DNA from 4 places in the Shewanella sp. SNU WT4 genome. Region 4 is predicted to be linked to each of the others. Evidence: riboswitches for the same ligand, from Rfam matches in the RefSeq annotation. Region 4 holds a riboswitch; each other region holds the start of a gene.
What was found. Region 4 has a riboswitch for cyclic di-GMP ahead of FJQ87_RS03050 (immunoglobulin-like domain-containing protein). Riboswitches for the same ligand answer to the same signal wherever they lie in the genome.
Positions count from the first base shown of each region.

Region 1: linked by a shared signal. The riboswitch ahead of FJQ87_RS07915 (M66 family metalloprotease) and the one ahead of FJQ87_RS03050 (immunoglobulin-like domain-containing protein) in region 4 are both predicted to bind cyclic di-GMP.
Region 2: linked by a shared signal. The riboswitch ahead of FJQ87_RS13440 (chitinase N-terminal domain-containing protein) and the one ahead of FJQ87_RS03050 (immunoglobulin-like domain-containing protein) in region 4 are both predicted to bind cyclic di-GMP.
Region 3: linked by a shared signal. The riboswitch ahead of FJQ87_RS13775 (M66 family metalloprotease) and the one ahead of FJQ87_RS03050 (immunoglobulin-like domain-containing protein) in region 4 are both predicted to bind cyclic di-GMP.

Region 1 is NZ_CP041151.1:1,761,244-1,765,145, reverse strand. Features, by position in the region: gene FJQ87_RS07925 (IS110 family transposase) at 1-481, opposite strand, end outside; gene FJQ87_RS07920 (LTA synthase family protein) at 648-2,477, opposite strand; cyclic di-GMP riboswitch class I at 2,797-2,884, shown strand; gene FJQ87_RS07915 (M66 family metalloprotease) at 2,967-3,902, shown strand, end outside.
Region 2 is NZ_CP041151.1:3,015,877-3,019,778, reverse strand. Features, by position in the region: gene sstT (serine/threonine transporter SstT) at 1-1,199, shown strand, start outside; cyclic di-GMP riboswitch class I at 1,643-1,725, shown strand; partial or broken gene FJQ87_RS13440 (chitinase N-terminal domain-containing protein) at 1,840-2,553, shown strand; one part of gene FJQ87_RS13435 (IS3 family transposase) at 2,556-3,649, opposite strand; one part of gene FJQ87_RS13435 (IS3 family transposase) at 3,649-3,902, opposite strand, start outside.
Region 3 is NZ_CP041151.1:3,067,510-3,071,411, reverse strand. Features, by position in the region: gene FJQ87_RS13775 (M66 family metalloprotease) at 1-1,223, opposite strand, end outside; cyclic di-GMP riboswitch class I at 1,306-1,393, opposite strand; partial or broken gene FJQ87_RS13770 (transposase) at 1,689-1,948, shown strand; gene FJQ87_RS13765 (J domain-containing protein) at 2,297-3,487, shown strand; partial or broken gene FJQ87_RS13760 (IS1634 family transposase) at 3,623-3,844, opposite strand.
Region 4 is NZ_CP041151.1:674,160-678,061, reverse strand. Features, by position in the region: gene FJQ87_RS03050 (immunoglobulin-like domain-containing protein) at 1-1,260, opposite strand, end outside; cyclic di-GMP riboswitch class I at 1,317-1,402, opposite strand; gene ovoA (5-histidylcysteine sulfoxide synthase) at 1,854-3,902, shown strand, end outside.

The sequences.
Region 1 (3,902 bases), 1.1 Mb from region 4:
GGCTCTTCATCTTGCTATGCCCTTTAGGGAAGCTCATACCAAATTCAAGCAAGATAGCTCCAATACGGGACATGCACGCGGTACGCTCTTTTACGTAACTAGAACGAATACGTTGGATCACTGAGATAACCTGAGCAGTTTCAGTTTTAACACCAACAAAGCGCATCGATGGGCGTGTTGATGCTTCCGCTATTGCATCAGCATCGATGTAATCATTTTTATTAGTTTTAACGTAAGGTTTAACGTACTGCGGAGGAATGAGTTTAACTTCGTGCCCAAAAGACTGGCACTTTCGAGCGAGCCAATGTGAGCCACCACATGACTCCATGGCTATGATTGTTGCGGGTGTTTGAGCTAAAAACTCAATAAGTTTTGCGCGAGATAAATGCTTTCGAAATTGCTCTCGACCGCTATAGTCATGAGCAACAAGATGAAAAGAAGATTTGCCTAAATCGATCCCAATTACTTTAATAGTAGACATGATGGTTCGCCTCTTTGTTTGCCTAACCCTAAGCTTAGCTTAGGGGTGAGGCGGACCATCTAATTAAGGCCGATAACCATCAAAGGGTTATCGGCCTTTACTCTTAAGCGTTAACTGACTTAGCTGCTACAGCAATTATCTGAGCACAAGCTAGCCAAAGGGCCAACTAGTCTTTCTGAGTTGGCGCTAAGCTCCACTGGGCGCCACTAAAGATATCTTGTGAAATAATCAGTGCTTGCTCTAACCACTCATTAAACACTTGGCATTCAGGCGTTTGTGATTGCTGCGCGCACAGCATTTTATCACCGGCGGGCGGCTGCACTATGCTGATCCCAGCGAGCGGGCGCACAGTGGCAGCTTGCGGCGATTTAAGCACAGTTAACAAGTTCTGCTGCGTATCCCCGAGCAAGGCCAAAATCCGGCGTGGCAACTCATACAAGGCAATCTCGCCCCATTGCTGCGGGCCATTAATACCATCAATCACAATTAACGGCGTGCGCAGTGACGTGGCAAACATCTCAGGGCTAAAATCCGCTTTATTAGCACTAATGACGCCAGTTTGGGTATAGCCGTCGTAATTAGGCCCAAGAAACGGTAAGTGATCACCAAACATCACGATTAACGCTTGTGGGTCTTGCGCTTGCACTGTGGCAATAAAGTCCATGATTTCACGGGTTTTGTAGTACATTTGATTGGCATATTTCACCGCCATCTCATTCGCGCCAGTCGCGCTTATCACCACAGGGCGGCGCTCGTTTAATGGATAATCCAAATGTCCAAAAATAGTGACTATGTAATTTAGCGTCGCTTGGCCATTATCGCGATTAGCCGCCGTTTTATCCCACACTTGATTAAATAACGACACATCGCTCATAAACTCGCGGTTCATGTCATCTTGGCGGAAATCATTAATCGACCAGTATTTATCAAAACCTACGCGATTATAAGCATTAACCCGATTCCAAAAGCCCGCATGATTGGGGTGTGAAGCTATGGTTTGATAGCCAGCATCGGATAAATAGCGCGGCAAGCACGGCACTTCATTGCGCAGCCAACCCTCAAAAAACACCGCATTTTGGGTGACAGGAAACCCGCATAAGGCTTCAAATTCACTATTGGCCGTATAACCACCAAATACCGGCGCTAGCACTGTGCTATTGGCTGTGGCTTGCCATAAATCGCGAAACCTTGGGTCAAACGGGTCTTGATTAAAGCCCACGTTGCCAAGCGCCATAGGATCCCAAAAGGATTCCAGCAATAACACATAAACATTGCGCTTATCGCTAATGCTGGCGGCGGGAGCTAAGGCTTGCGCTGGGAAAATACTGGTTTTAGCGGCTAACACTTGCTCTTGTGTTACTTTCGTTTGACCCCGCGCAATCACGCGACTGCCTTCTACCGTCAAATGCAGCAACAAGCCGCGATCTTTATAGTTACCCGGTTGATCCCACACCCTATCGCCCACATGGACATCAAACCATGCTTGTAAGCTACTGGATTGATTAACATAAAAAAATCCAGCCCCAACCAATAACGCCAGTAGCAACCAAGTGCGCTGCCGCTGCCAAGCAATCGCGACCATCAAGCCGCCAAATGGGATCAGTAGCGCCGCCCATAAGGCCCAGTAACGCCAATCATTAAATAACTGAAACATATTGCCGACGATACTAAAGTCATCAGGCATGATGGGGCTGCCTAAGATCATGAGCTTGAGCGCATTACTGACCTGCAGCACTAAGGTAAAGCTGGTGTACACTATGACCCAAGCTAAAAAATTGCGGCACAATACAAATAATAGCGCCGCGAATACCAGCTGAATAATGGCATCTTTAACCCAAACCCCAGGCCAAACCCCGACATCAAAACTGCTCGCAAGCCCCACTTGAATCAGGCTATACAAGGCCAGTGTATATAGCACCATATATAACCATGGTCGCCATAACGCTAAGCGCTTCTGTAAACGTGTTTTCGGGAAAACTATCCTTGATTGCTGCATATTGCCCTACATCCGAAACTAGCCAAGCTAGGTAACATATTGTGCAATATCATACTCATTTTGAAAGAATTTAATAGCTTAAGTCATTAATCATTCCATAACTTATACCGACTTATTGCAACCTGGCCTATCTCGGTTTTTGCGCCTATGGTTAAACCATCATCTTAACTTGCGCCATTTCTGCTATTTTAGAGGTTAGCGCGCCCAAGATGAATCAGCAAGACCAGCAATGCCATCAAAATCAATTAGTTAAGCAGATGCTTACATTGGCACTGGATTAATTAATCCATATATTGGTCGCCAGCAAAAATTGCTGACACATTGAAAAAGGCAAACCAGTTGAAAGGCTGGGACGCAAAACCACCGGTCTAAGGGGCATTTGTACCTATGATAGCGGCGATGCCATTGGTATCAGACTTGTCGCCTTATGCAGCAAGTCTAGTAATGCGTGTTGCCTTATTGAATTTCTACGCTCAATAAGGAAGATATATGTTTAAAACTCGTTTTTCCCCTCTCGCCTTAGTGATAGCTAGTGCATTGGTGCCGTTAGCGGCGCAGGCCGAAGTCACTATGCAGCAAGCTGCCGAACAAACGTTTAGCGTCATTAAAGCCATGAAACAGCGCGGTGAAGCTAATGATGGCGTGATTGTTGATGGTAACAAACGCTTTATTGTCTATAACGACTATCGTTTTGAACTGCATGATGATAATTACCCTAAATTTCCTTTCCCTTATGGCGGCGAAGAAGCCCTAGCCCCTTATTATGCCGCGTTCCCATTTTTAAATGATAAATGGGACATAGTGATGAATAATAACTACGGTTTTTATTTCATTCATGATGATTTTGGCAGCATGAGTAGCGACACTCAGGGTTGTTTTGTCGAATATTTTCCAGAACCCAGTTTCAGCGAAGATAAGATAATGCGCTTTGAAAAGACTGAGTGTATCAGCGCGCCTATGATTACTGACTTTGCCCTGTCTGGCATATTTGATATTGGTGCCACTGCCACTTGGCAAGGCCATGTGGAAGGTAATCACTATCAGCTGAGTTTAAGTTCACCGTCAACTAAAACGCAAATGTTTAACGCCACCGCCCCTGAGTTCTACCTAGGTAATCTGTCACCAAACACTGATTATCAATTAGCCCTGGAAGCTTGTAATACCACAGGGTGTGTAGCCGTAGAACCGATTACACTCACCACCAAAACCAGTCAAGCGGGTTTTCATGATGGTATTCGCCACTTAAATCACCTTGATGGTGAAATTGCCGCCCATGTGTCCTTGATGCAAAGTCACAGCTTAACCGCCCCCTTTGGCAATGATGAGTTAAATGCGCCGGATGTCGTGATCAACCGTGCTGCCATGCTGCTAGTGACGCCAGAGCTTAACGACATTAACCAGTTATGGGTTGAGGTGTATTTTGAA
Region 2 (3,902 bases), 1.7 Mb from region 4:
TTTACCGCATTGCCAATGGCAATTTGGTATTGCAAATTTTAGTGGGGATAATCGCCGGCGTTGCGCTAGCCACATGGTCACCAGAAGGTGCGGCACACGCCTCTATTTTAGGTGACTTGTTTGTGGGCGCGTTAAAAGCCATAGCTCCTTTGCTGGTGTTTATTTTGGTGGCGGCATCGATTGCTAACCACAAGCAAAATAGTAAAACCGCCATGCGCCCAATTGTGATCTTGTATTTATTTGGTACCTTCACCGCCGCCTTAACTGCCGTGGCAATGAGCTTTTTATTCCCAACAGATTTAGTACTGATTAACGCGGCAACCGGCACTACGCCGCCACAAGGCATAAGTGAGGTGCTGCACACCTTGCTGTTCAAGTTGGTCGATAACCCAGTCAATGCACTGTTAACTGGTAACTATATTGGTATTCTTACTTGGGGTGTGGGTCTAGGTTTTGCCTTAGCGCAAGCGTCACAGTCGACTAAACAAGTGTTTGCCGATATGAGCCACAGTATTTCGCAGATGGTGCGTTTTATTATCCGTTTAGCGCCACTTGGTATTTTTGGTTTAGTGTCTGCCACCTTCGCGCAAACAGGTTTTTCAGCGTTAGCGGGTTATGCCCATTTGTTGGCTGTGTTACTTGGCGTGATGGCTATTATGGCATTAGTAGTTAACCCATTAATCGTATTTGCTAAAATTCGCCGTAACCCTTATCCACTGGTGTTTCAGTGCTTACGTGAAAGTGGTATCACCGCCTTCTTTACCCGCTCAAGTGCGGCCAACATTCCAGTGAACATGGCACTTTGCTCCAAGCTTAAGCTGCATGAAGATACTTACTCAGTCTCTATTCCATTAGGTGCCACCATTAACATGGGCGGCGCGGCGATTACTATTACTGTGCTGACCTTAGCGGCAGTGCACACCTTAGGTATTCAAGTTGATATCTTTACTGCGCTGTTATTAAGTGTGGTCGCGGCAGTATCGGCGTGCGGCGCATCAGGTGTGGCGGGTGGCTCGCTGCTACTTATCCCATTAGCTTGTAGCTTATTTGGTATTAGTAATGATGTAGCCATGCAAGTAGTTGCTGTAGGCTTTATCATAGGTGTTATTCAAGATGCGGCAGAAACCGCCTTGAATAGCTCAACTGACGTGGTATTTACCGCTGCAGCCTGTGAAGCGCTAGAGCGCCAGCAAGGCTAAGTGATGTGATACAGGTTGGTTTGTCATAACGGCTATTTTTATTAAGGGCTAGTCACTAAGTGACTAGCCCTTTTGTTATTTCTTTTAGGCTAATGAGCCTCCATGACTTATCGGAATCACAGTAAACTAATTATGAGATGTTCTTCATAAGCCGTTACACCAATCTCGCCTAATTACAATAAAAGTTCCTCAATTCCAAAAGTGATTCAATGAAAATACCAGTACTTTATTATGACGCATTTTCTCTAAATAAATTGTAACAGATTCATTGGCAGGCAATGTGATAAAAAGCCTAATTTTTAGTAACGTAGGGCTGGGAAATCGAGAGTCATTTATTATTGTGGTGTAGGTCACGATTTATTGTTTTCCCAAAAAAATCAAGCTCTCATATTACTGTTACAGTATGTTACTATAGCTACAAATCTTACGTTAATGTCTGATTTTATAGAAAAAGGCAAACCAGTCGAAAGGCTGGGACGCAAAGCTTCCGGTCTAAGGGGAAACCTAAGATAGCGGGGACGCCAAAATCATAGCAATTTAATTTGCTTGCTTACGCACTTTGTTTGCCTTATTTGCATTGTCTAATAAGGAATATTCTTTGAAAACTAAACTATCCACCGCAGCGATTTTTGTTGCTTCTATGCTATCAGCAAATACATTTGCGGCTCTGCCTGGTACGCCAACTTTAGGTTGGGGTGAAACAAAATTTGCAATCATCGATATCGACCAATCAACCAGCGCCTACAACAAACTTGTTACGGTTAAAGATGCTGCTAAAGTTACCGTTAATTGGAACTTATGGAATGGTGAACTCGGTGACACTGCTAAGGTGTACTTAGACGGTGAGGAAGTTTGGAAAGGAATTTCTGTCGCAGCAGGTGAGGCTACATTTGATGTAAAAAAAGGTGGTCGCTATCAAATGCGTGTGGCCTTGTGTAATGATGAAGGTTGCTCTTATAGCCAAACTAAAGAAATTATCGTTGCTGATACTGACGGTAGCCATTTAGCGCCTCTTGAAACTAAGATGCTTGAAAATAACCGCCCATACGTTAATAAAACTGACAAGGTTGTTGGGTCGTATTTTGTTGAGTGGGGGGTGTACGGTCGCCAATTCCCAGTTGATAAGATGCCTTCTAAAAACCTAACCCACCTGTTATATGGCTTTACCCCTATGTGTGGTGGTGATGGCATTAATGACAGCCTTAAAAGTATTGAAGGTAGCTTTCAAGCCTTGCAAAAAGCATGTGAAGGTCGCGCTAATTTTGAGCTAGCCATTCATGATCCTTGGGCTGCTATTCAAAAGCCACAAGAGGGAGTCGGTGTTTTTCAAGATAGTTGTCACTCTTTGCTTAAATATTAAGCTGCATTTATTACGCCTTCTATTGGTGCTTTATCTGGGTTTAGGGTCACGGCTCCAACCGCCTCACAATTTCTCACGTCTTTAGACCAGCGAGTCGGTCTTCTTGCCTTTGCCGCTTCAAGCACTTCCTTACGCTTGGCTAAAATCGCGTTATCTAGCTGAGCATGACGTTGTCCTGGTGAGACAAAATTGAGCTGGCTGTGTTTATGCTCATCGTTGTACCACTTCACAAACTTCTCAACCCATTCTCTTGCGCCAGCTAAACTGCTAAAACCCGATTTTGGCCACTGTGGTCGGTATTTTAAGGTTTTAAATAACGACTCTGAAAAGGGGTTGTCGTTACTCACCCGCGGCCGACTTAATGATGCCGTAATACCGAGTTCTTCTAGCTTGGCTTTCATGGCCAGTGACTTCATCGGCGCCCCATTATCAGAGTGCAGCACTAATGGCGTATTAAAACATTGCTCGCGTAACATGCAGCGTTGGATTAGCGCGGCGGCGTACTCACCGCATTCTTGTTCGTGAACTTCGTAACCCACTATTTTTCTACTGTAAATATCTTCAAACATGTACAGATAATAAAACTGGCCTTTGACGGTTGAAGCCAAATAAGTGATGTCCCACGACCACACTTGATTGGGCCCATCAGCCCGATAACTTAACGGTTTACTTCGATTAACAGCAGCCTGAGTGCGACCACGATGGTTAAGTTGACCATGAGCATTTAACACTCTGTAAAAGCTTGATTCTGAGGCGATATAAATTCCGCTATCTAATAATGTCGGCACAATTTGCGACGGTGGTAAGCTGGCATATTCCTCTTGATTACACACACTTAATATCTGTTGTCGCTCATGTGCTTCGAGTTTATTTGTCGGTTCTGGTCGAGCCGCTATTGGTCTTAAATCGGCTTGCACTTGGCCTGCTCGATACCAACGTCGATAAGTGCGTTTACTGAGTCCAGTTTCAGCACAAGCCTTGTAAAGGCGAGCACCATTGGTATACGCCTCTTGAATTAAGGCAATCAATTCTATGCGCTCAGGCAAGGGAGTTAGCTCTCCTCGCTGTCGTCCCCCCAGAGCGCATTGAGCTTTTTTCTGAGCACCAGTAACGCAGCAGCTTCAGCCAGCGCTTTCTCCTTGTAGCGCAATTCTCGTTGCAATGATTTGATTTCGGCTCTGTCAGCCTTGGCCTGCTGTTTAATGGTTTTGGTTTGTACTTCTGAGGTTTGAAAACCAGCTAAACAATCCTGTTTCCACTGCTGTACTTGTTCGCGGAACAAGCCTTTTTCACGGCAATACTGACTTAACTCGGCTTCCGATAGCGGGGCTGTTTCAATGAGT
Region 3 (3,902 bases), 1.7 Mb from region 4:
GCCATGGTATTGCGGCCACGTGGCTTAGTTAACATGCCCATGTCGATGTTTTGGATGACTAACTCAGGCGCGCCGCCAAAGGTAATACTGTGCTGCGCCAATTCTGAACTGCGGCCATGATTATCGATAAACTTAAGGGATAAGCCTGGGGTCATCCAATTCCATTGAAGCGGCAAGCTCCAGACATCATGGCCAAAAATGACCATTGGCCGACCGTCAACGGCGTATTGGTCAGTTTTGGGCTGATTGGCGGGCGACTGCATGATTTCGCGCGCGATAAGCTCGCCTTCAAAATACACCTCAACCCATAACTGGTTAATGTCGTTAAGCTCTGGCGTCACTAGCAGCATGGCAGCACGGTTGATCACGACATCCGGCGCATTTAACTCATCATTGCCAAAGGGGGCGGTTAAGCTGTGACTTTGCATCAAGGACACATGGGCGGCAATTTCACCATCAAGGTGATTTAAGTGGCGAATACCATCATGAAAACCCGCTTGACTGGTTTTGGTGGTGAGTGTAATCGGTTCTACGGCTACACACCCTGTGGTATTACAAGCTTCCAGGGCTAATTGATAATCAGTGTTTGGTGACAGATTACCTAGGTAGAACTCAGGGGCGGTGGCGTTAAACATTTGCGTTTTAGTTGACGGTGAACTTAAACTCAGCTGATAGTGATTACCTTCCACATGGCCTTGCCAAGTGGCAGTGGCACCAATATCAAATATGCCAGACAGGGCAAAGTCAGTAATCATAGGCGCGCTGATACACTCAGTCTTTTCAAAGCGCATTATCTTATCTTCGCTGAAACTGGGTTCTGGAAAATATTCGACAAAACAACCCTGAGTGTCGCTACTCATGCTGCCAAAATCATCATGAATGAAATAAAAACCGTAGTTATTATTCATCACTATGTCCCATTTATCATTTAAAAATGGGAACGCGGCATAATAAGGGGCTAGGGCTTCTTCGCCGCCATAAGGGAAAGGAAATTTAGGGTAATTATCATCATGCAGTTCAAAACGATAGTCGTTATAGACAATAAAGCGTTTGTTACCATCAACAATCACGCCATCATTAGCTTCACCGCGCTGTTTCATGGCTTTAATGACGCTAAACGTTTGTTCGGCAGCTTGCTGCATAGTGACTTCGGCCTGCGCCGCTAACGGCACCAATGCACTAGCTATCACTAAGGCGAGAGGGGAGAAACGAGTTTTAAACATATATCTTCCTTATTGAGCATAGAAATTCAATAAGGCAACACGCATTACTAGACTTGCCGCACAAGGCGACAAGTCTGATACCAATGGCATCCCCGCTATCATAGGTACAAACGCCCCTTAGACCGGTGGTTTTGCGTCCCAGCCTTTCAACTGGTTTGCCTTTTTCAATGTGTCAGCAATTTTAGCTGATGATTAATATATGGAATAATTAATCTGGTGTCAATGGTGATCTCTGCCTATGTAATTGATTGGTATGGTTTAATTTAATTTGTTTTTGTTAGTCAGCGCACATTCATCTAGATGTAACATAGAGGTCGCGATCACATCGAGATATTATCGTTGCGTATTCTGCTTGTTCCGAACACTTGTTCCGTAAGAGACTAGCGAATTACACCTTGCTTGTAATACTTCATGGACTTGAGGGAGGGGGGTCATAGACAGGAGCTTAAGAATTAACTCGATTATTTAGATGGCGCAGGATATCACCGCTCAACGAAGGTCAAAGAAATGGCTGCGTTGCTTATGATAGCGCTGCGTCATTTTCTGCCTTACAGCCCAAATCTGAACCCGATAGAGAGGCCGTGGAAGGTGATGAATGAGCATGCCAGAAATAGTGTTTATTTTAAAACTAAGCGCGACTTTAGGGCTGCTCTGACTCAATTTTTTAAAGAAAGACTGCCGAAAACAGGGGGATTTCGCGGATCAATGACAACAATTTTCAGATGTTAAAATCCGCATTTTCAAATCGATTAAGTAAAGGTGAAGGTCTGGGCAGAATTGGTGTAAAGAATGTTGTAGGATATTAGCTTGGCGCATCTTGTTATCCAAGTGTAGTTTTTGGCGAAACCATTTGCTCATGCAACAAGATGTGCTTCCACCCTAATTTGGTAATTTATTGGTAAATCGTCAGGGTTTCCTCTGTGCAAGGGACGTACGATGCTGAAGGTAGATTGCTTTAATTTGCAAGAGTGTAAAAGCTGTTATTGAACGTGCCGTCAACCGTCTACATTTTTAGCAAGTTTGGCGAGTTTATGCATTTTGGGTTGTAAACATTTCATCAGAAGAAAATATTTATGTCATTAATGAACATTATCAATCCTTCGGTTCCAAGTAAATCATGTAACCGTAGGGAAAAACTAGGAAAATTGTGGCAAGACTTCGAAAAAAAACAATTAAGGAATAAACGATATCGAACCAAATTAGAGCTTTTTTACCACGAGTTCACCTCGAAATTACTTGAAAAAGAGCAGCTAGTATGTGATGCCTCAGCCAAATGGGTGTGTCATTTATTGACTTTTGTGCCGCGTAAATCTATTAAGGGTCGTCAAAGAGAGGTGTTGCTAGAATGGATCGAAGAAGAATTAAGAATTATTGAATCGAATCCGTTTAACCCTATCAATACTAACGAAATACGCAATAACTTAACTAGCTTGCTTATTGCTTTTCAAACCACGTTGCCTAAGCAAGAGATAGGTCAGCACGAGCTTGATGCTTTTCGTGAAGAGTTAGAATCTATGCTTGGCTTTGATTTAGATATAGACAATGCGCAGCTGTATGAATTTATTGATGAACCGGCGAAGTTTCAGGCATTTTTTGAGCGAAAATTGGCTGAGCAGTACAATAAAGCTTCTGATGATGACGGCACTGAGAATGCGTTTGAACATGATGAGGATGATGATTTTATCTTTCAATCTACTCAACCAGAGCAAGCATTAAGCCTTGAGCTATTTGGCGATAAAACCATGACCAAATTGTATCGACAATTGGCGAATCAATTTCATCCTGATAAAGAGCTTGATCCCTCTAAAAGGGCGCTGAAAAAAGAGTTGATGCAGCAACTGTCTCAAGCCAAGAAAAGCAAGGATGCTGTAGCCTTGCTGATGTTGGCTCTTGAATATCTGCCAGAGTATAAACTTGAGGCCGATCCCGATATGATGAAACGTATTGAGGCTGCTTTGCAGGTTAAAATTGATATATTAAACCAAGATTATCAATCAATGCGGAGTGGCAATGATATAAAAAGTACTATTTGGCAACGTTTTGGTAGTGGTTCAAAAGCGTCACGTGCTAAGGAGTTAGCACATTATGGTGAATTGCTTACGATTGAAACTACAGAGTTACTTGCAAAAGTCACTAAGATTAAAACAGTACAAGCGATACAAAAGGAATTGAACCAACGTAACCAACTGGGGAGTTTCAACGACTTTTTTGATCTTGCTATGTTTAATGACGAAATTCTTGATGAATTTCGGCACTACAAATAGCGCGTGCAACAGTACCAGCCAAGCGTGCCTGAGCAAACGTCTAACGCCACTCAATCACGCTTTATACCCAATCAACTTGAAGATGCGGATTTTAACATCTGAAAATTGTCATTGATTCGACATTCCGCACCTGATTTAGGAATAAATTTGCTGGTAGCGCTCACCCAATACCTCCAAAATGACCTGCTGGTCGGCCGTTAGCCCTGTCACCTTAGGTGGAGCCTCTCCCAACTGGTACTCGTGCACCCCACCAAAGCGCAAAAAGATCCAGCGGGCGGTCGGCTTCTGAGTTGGCTTCTTTTTCATATCCGCCAGACTGCGGTTCTGCTCCACTAATCCTTGCCGGATACGGTGCTCCCTTACGTTTATGGCGGCGTTATATTCTCACTCGTTCCGTAAACTTTCCGTACAATTG
Region 4 (3,902 bases):
GCGGGCATCAACAGTTTCGTTGTCATCATTATCACTGACGCGATAAGTCAGTACATATTCACCTAAGGTGTTGGTATCAACTTGGCCTTCAATCACAATGCGCGAGGTTAAATCACCATTTTCGGTATCCATAGCAGTCACGCCTGCCATAGGATCAAATGTTGTGGCATGCAGCACGCGCGCATGACCTAAGCCTGTGAATACTGGCTTACCCGCTTCTGGTACTGGCGGCACTTGGCTGTGTACAAATGGGCCATAAGCCTTAATGAAGGACTCATTGTATTCATTACCAGCCGCATCACGCCCCATATCCCAGTTAACAGACCAAGTCATAACACCACGCAGCGGCTGACCTTGGTTTTTCAAGGCTTCAAAAGCGCTGTATAAATGCTGTGGATTTTTAACATAGCCAGTGGCCGCGGCATCGTTGCTGGTTGGGATACCAAACACTAACTTGTCGTGAGGGATCTTATAAAAACTGCGACTGCCGTTAATTAATGAATCCGCAATGTAGTAGATAAACTCTTGCTTGAGTTCATCGTTGTTTTGAGCAACCCAACCTACCCCATCAATCCAGATACCATCGCCACCTTGGTTATAAAACTGCGGGTTGATCCAGTCGTAGTAGCCTTCTAAACGCTCTAAATAAGGAACGTATTTGCCACCCGTTGTCAGGTATGGGAATTCTGGAGCCATGGTAATTAAGAAGTTTTTACCTTGAGCGCGGTAGTGCTCTTTCACCATGATTAACGCCGCTGGGATAACCGTCTGGTTATCAGCAGCAGTCACCGCGGCTTGCTCTAAATCTATATCTAAACCATCAAAACCGTAGATATCGGTAAGACGAATCAGTTCATCAGCAAAGGCTTGTTCATCACCGATTTTTAATTCGATATGGGCATCGGCGCCACCTAAGGCTAATAATACGGCGCGGCCTTGACGGTTTAATTCGGCAATTTCAGCAATAAATTCTGCTTCTGATAAACCCACTTGCGGGTCTAAACGAAAGGTAGGAATACGACCTTCAGCTGTGTCATAGACCTTCATAAAAGAGATGTCGACGACGTTATACATAGGGTTAACGTCGCTTAGTTTAACGCATGGCGCTACGCCACCTTTGTAACCGCTGCCATCACACCAGTTATGCCAGTAGCCTACGACGACACCGGCTTCAGGGTTTACCATTTGCGCCTGTAGCGGCTGAGCTAGCCCAGTCAGAGCCAAGACTAACGCACTCAGTGTTAATTTCTTTATCATCATTATTTCCCGTTTCAAATAGAAACAGGTAACGCGAGTTTTTGCACTCGAACACTACCTGTGGAAGCCCCGCTATCTTATGGTTTCACCACTTAGACCGGAGGTTTTGCGTCATGCGCTTTCACGCATTTTGCCTTTATCGCAAGCAGCTTCATGACAAGATGAATCAGCCTTTACAATAACTTGAGCCGCAACAAGCTTGGCTCTAAGTAGTTATGATTGTCACCTTTAATCTTAAAATAAGCTTAAAACCATGCTTAAATATGATTAATAGCATAATTCGCACTCAAATCATTTACTTATAAAAGCAAATAACCCACATCTACCGAACCTTTCGCTCGCTAACTTCATGCTAAAACAACAACTAATCGCCACTATCTACTGGTTTAGGCCGACTAACGCTTAAGCGCTAACCATGCTTGAATATTGAAATAAATTTAGGCTTTAAAACACTCAATCCACTGAAGCAGATTGAGTCGCCATCCCACAACTGATAATGTTTATTAAGATGTTATAAACGTAAACATTATCGCCATCAATCATTATCACCTATGGTGTATATTCAATCACACGGATACGCAGATTAAGGATTGCTCGTGACCTCACTCAATCAAAGTGTTTCTCTTGATGGTACCGATGTTGAAAGTAAACGCGCCGAGATTAAGCGCTATTTCAACCATACTTGGCAGCAATATCAGCAGTTATTCGACCTTATCAATACCGATGACGCCTATTTTCTTAAGGCTGAACCGTTACGTCATCCGTTGATTTTTTATTTTGGCCATACCGCCACTTTTTATATCAACAAACTTAAACTGGCTCGCCTCATTGATGAGCGTATCAACCCTGAATTTGAGTCTATGTTTGCCATAGGCGTGGATGAAATGAGCTGGGATGATGTCAACAGTCAGCACTATGCCTGGCCAAGCGTCTGTCAAGTGCGGCGCTATCGCGATGAAGTGAGCGCTTGTGTCAATCAAGTCATAGATAACCTAGCGCTGAGCTTACCTATTACGGCGCAATCGCCGGCTTGGCTCATATTAATGGGCATAGAGCATGAAAGAATTCATCTTGAAACATCGTCTGTCATTATCCGCCAGCTGCCGCTGCATTTAGTGACGCCCTCAAGCAACTGGCATGCTTGCGAGAGCATGGCTCTAGCGCCCAGCAATCAGTTGCTGCATCAAAGCGGTGGCACTATGACGTTAGGCAAAGCCGCTACCGACATGACTTATGGTTGGGATAATGAGTACGGCCAGCAGTCAGTCACAGTGAATGACTTTGAAGCGAGTCGCTATTTAGTTAGCAATCAAGAGTACCTGGCCTTTGTTGAGGCGGGTGGTTATCAAACCTTAAGATGGTGGACCCAAGAAGGTCAGCAGTGGCTAAATTACACCCAAGCGCAGCATCCAAGATTTTGGCGTAAACACCAAGGTCTATGGTGGCAACGCAACCTCACCGAAGAAATCCCTTTGCCCTTAAACTGGCCAGTAGAAGTTAATTACTTAGAAGCCAAGGCCTTTTGCCATTACTTAAGCGAAGTGCAGCAAAGTCAGTTACGCCTTCCGACAGAAGCTGAATGGTATTGTTTACGCCAAAACGTCAGTGGCGATAGCCAAGATTGGCAAGAAATCCCTGCCAACTTAGGTCTGGCACACTTTGCCTCATCTTGCCCTGTCAATCGCTTTGAGCATCAAGGATTTTATGATGTTATCGGTAATGTTTGGCAATGGAGCGAAACCGCCATCAATGGCCTTAACGGCTTTGAAGTGCATCCCATGTATGATGACTTCTCCACCCCAACCTTTGATGGCCGCCATAACCTCATTAAAGGTGGCAGCTGGATTTCAACCGGCAATGAAATGCAGCATGCCAGTCGCTACGCCTTCAGACGGCACTTTTATCAGCATGCAGGCTTTCGCTATGTGCGCTCAGCGCAAGCATTACCCAGCAATGAGCCAGTGAATATTTACGAAACCGATGAGCTTATTTCCCAGTACTTAGAATTCCATTATGGTGATAGCCACTTTGGTGTGGCCAATTTCTGCGTCAATGCAGTGGCAAGTGTTATGGCTGAAATTGAACCAAACCGCACTCTTAAGGCGCTGGATATTGGCTGCTCTGTGGGGCGCGCTAGTTTTGAACTGGCTAAGCATTATCAGCAAGTGGACGCTATCGATTTTTCGGCGCGCTTTATTTCTCAAGCCATAGATTTATGTGAGCAAGGACAAAAGCGCTGGACTATTACCACTGAAGGCGAGCTGCAAGAATTTAAGAGCGTAAGTCTAACGCAGCTAAACTACCAAGACTTAGCCGCTAACATACATTTTCAGCAAGGGGATGCTTGTAATCTCAAGCCTAGGTTGAGTGGCTATGATCTTATTTATGCTGCCAACTTAATTGATAGATTAACCGACCCCCATAAGTTTTTGGCAGATATGCCTGCAAGGCTTAATAGTCGCGGCTATTTAGTGATCTTATCCCCCTACACTTGGCTGGAGCAGTACACAAATAAAGCCAATTGGCTCGGCGGCTTTAAGCGCGATGCGGAGAACTTTACTAGCTTAGATGGGCTTAATGAGGCGCTGCATCAAGACTTTGAACTGTGCGCCGTGAAGGACATTCCCTTTGTCATTCGCGAAACT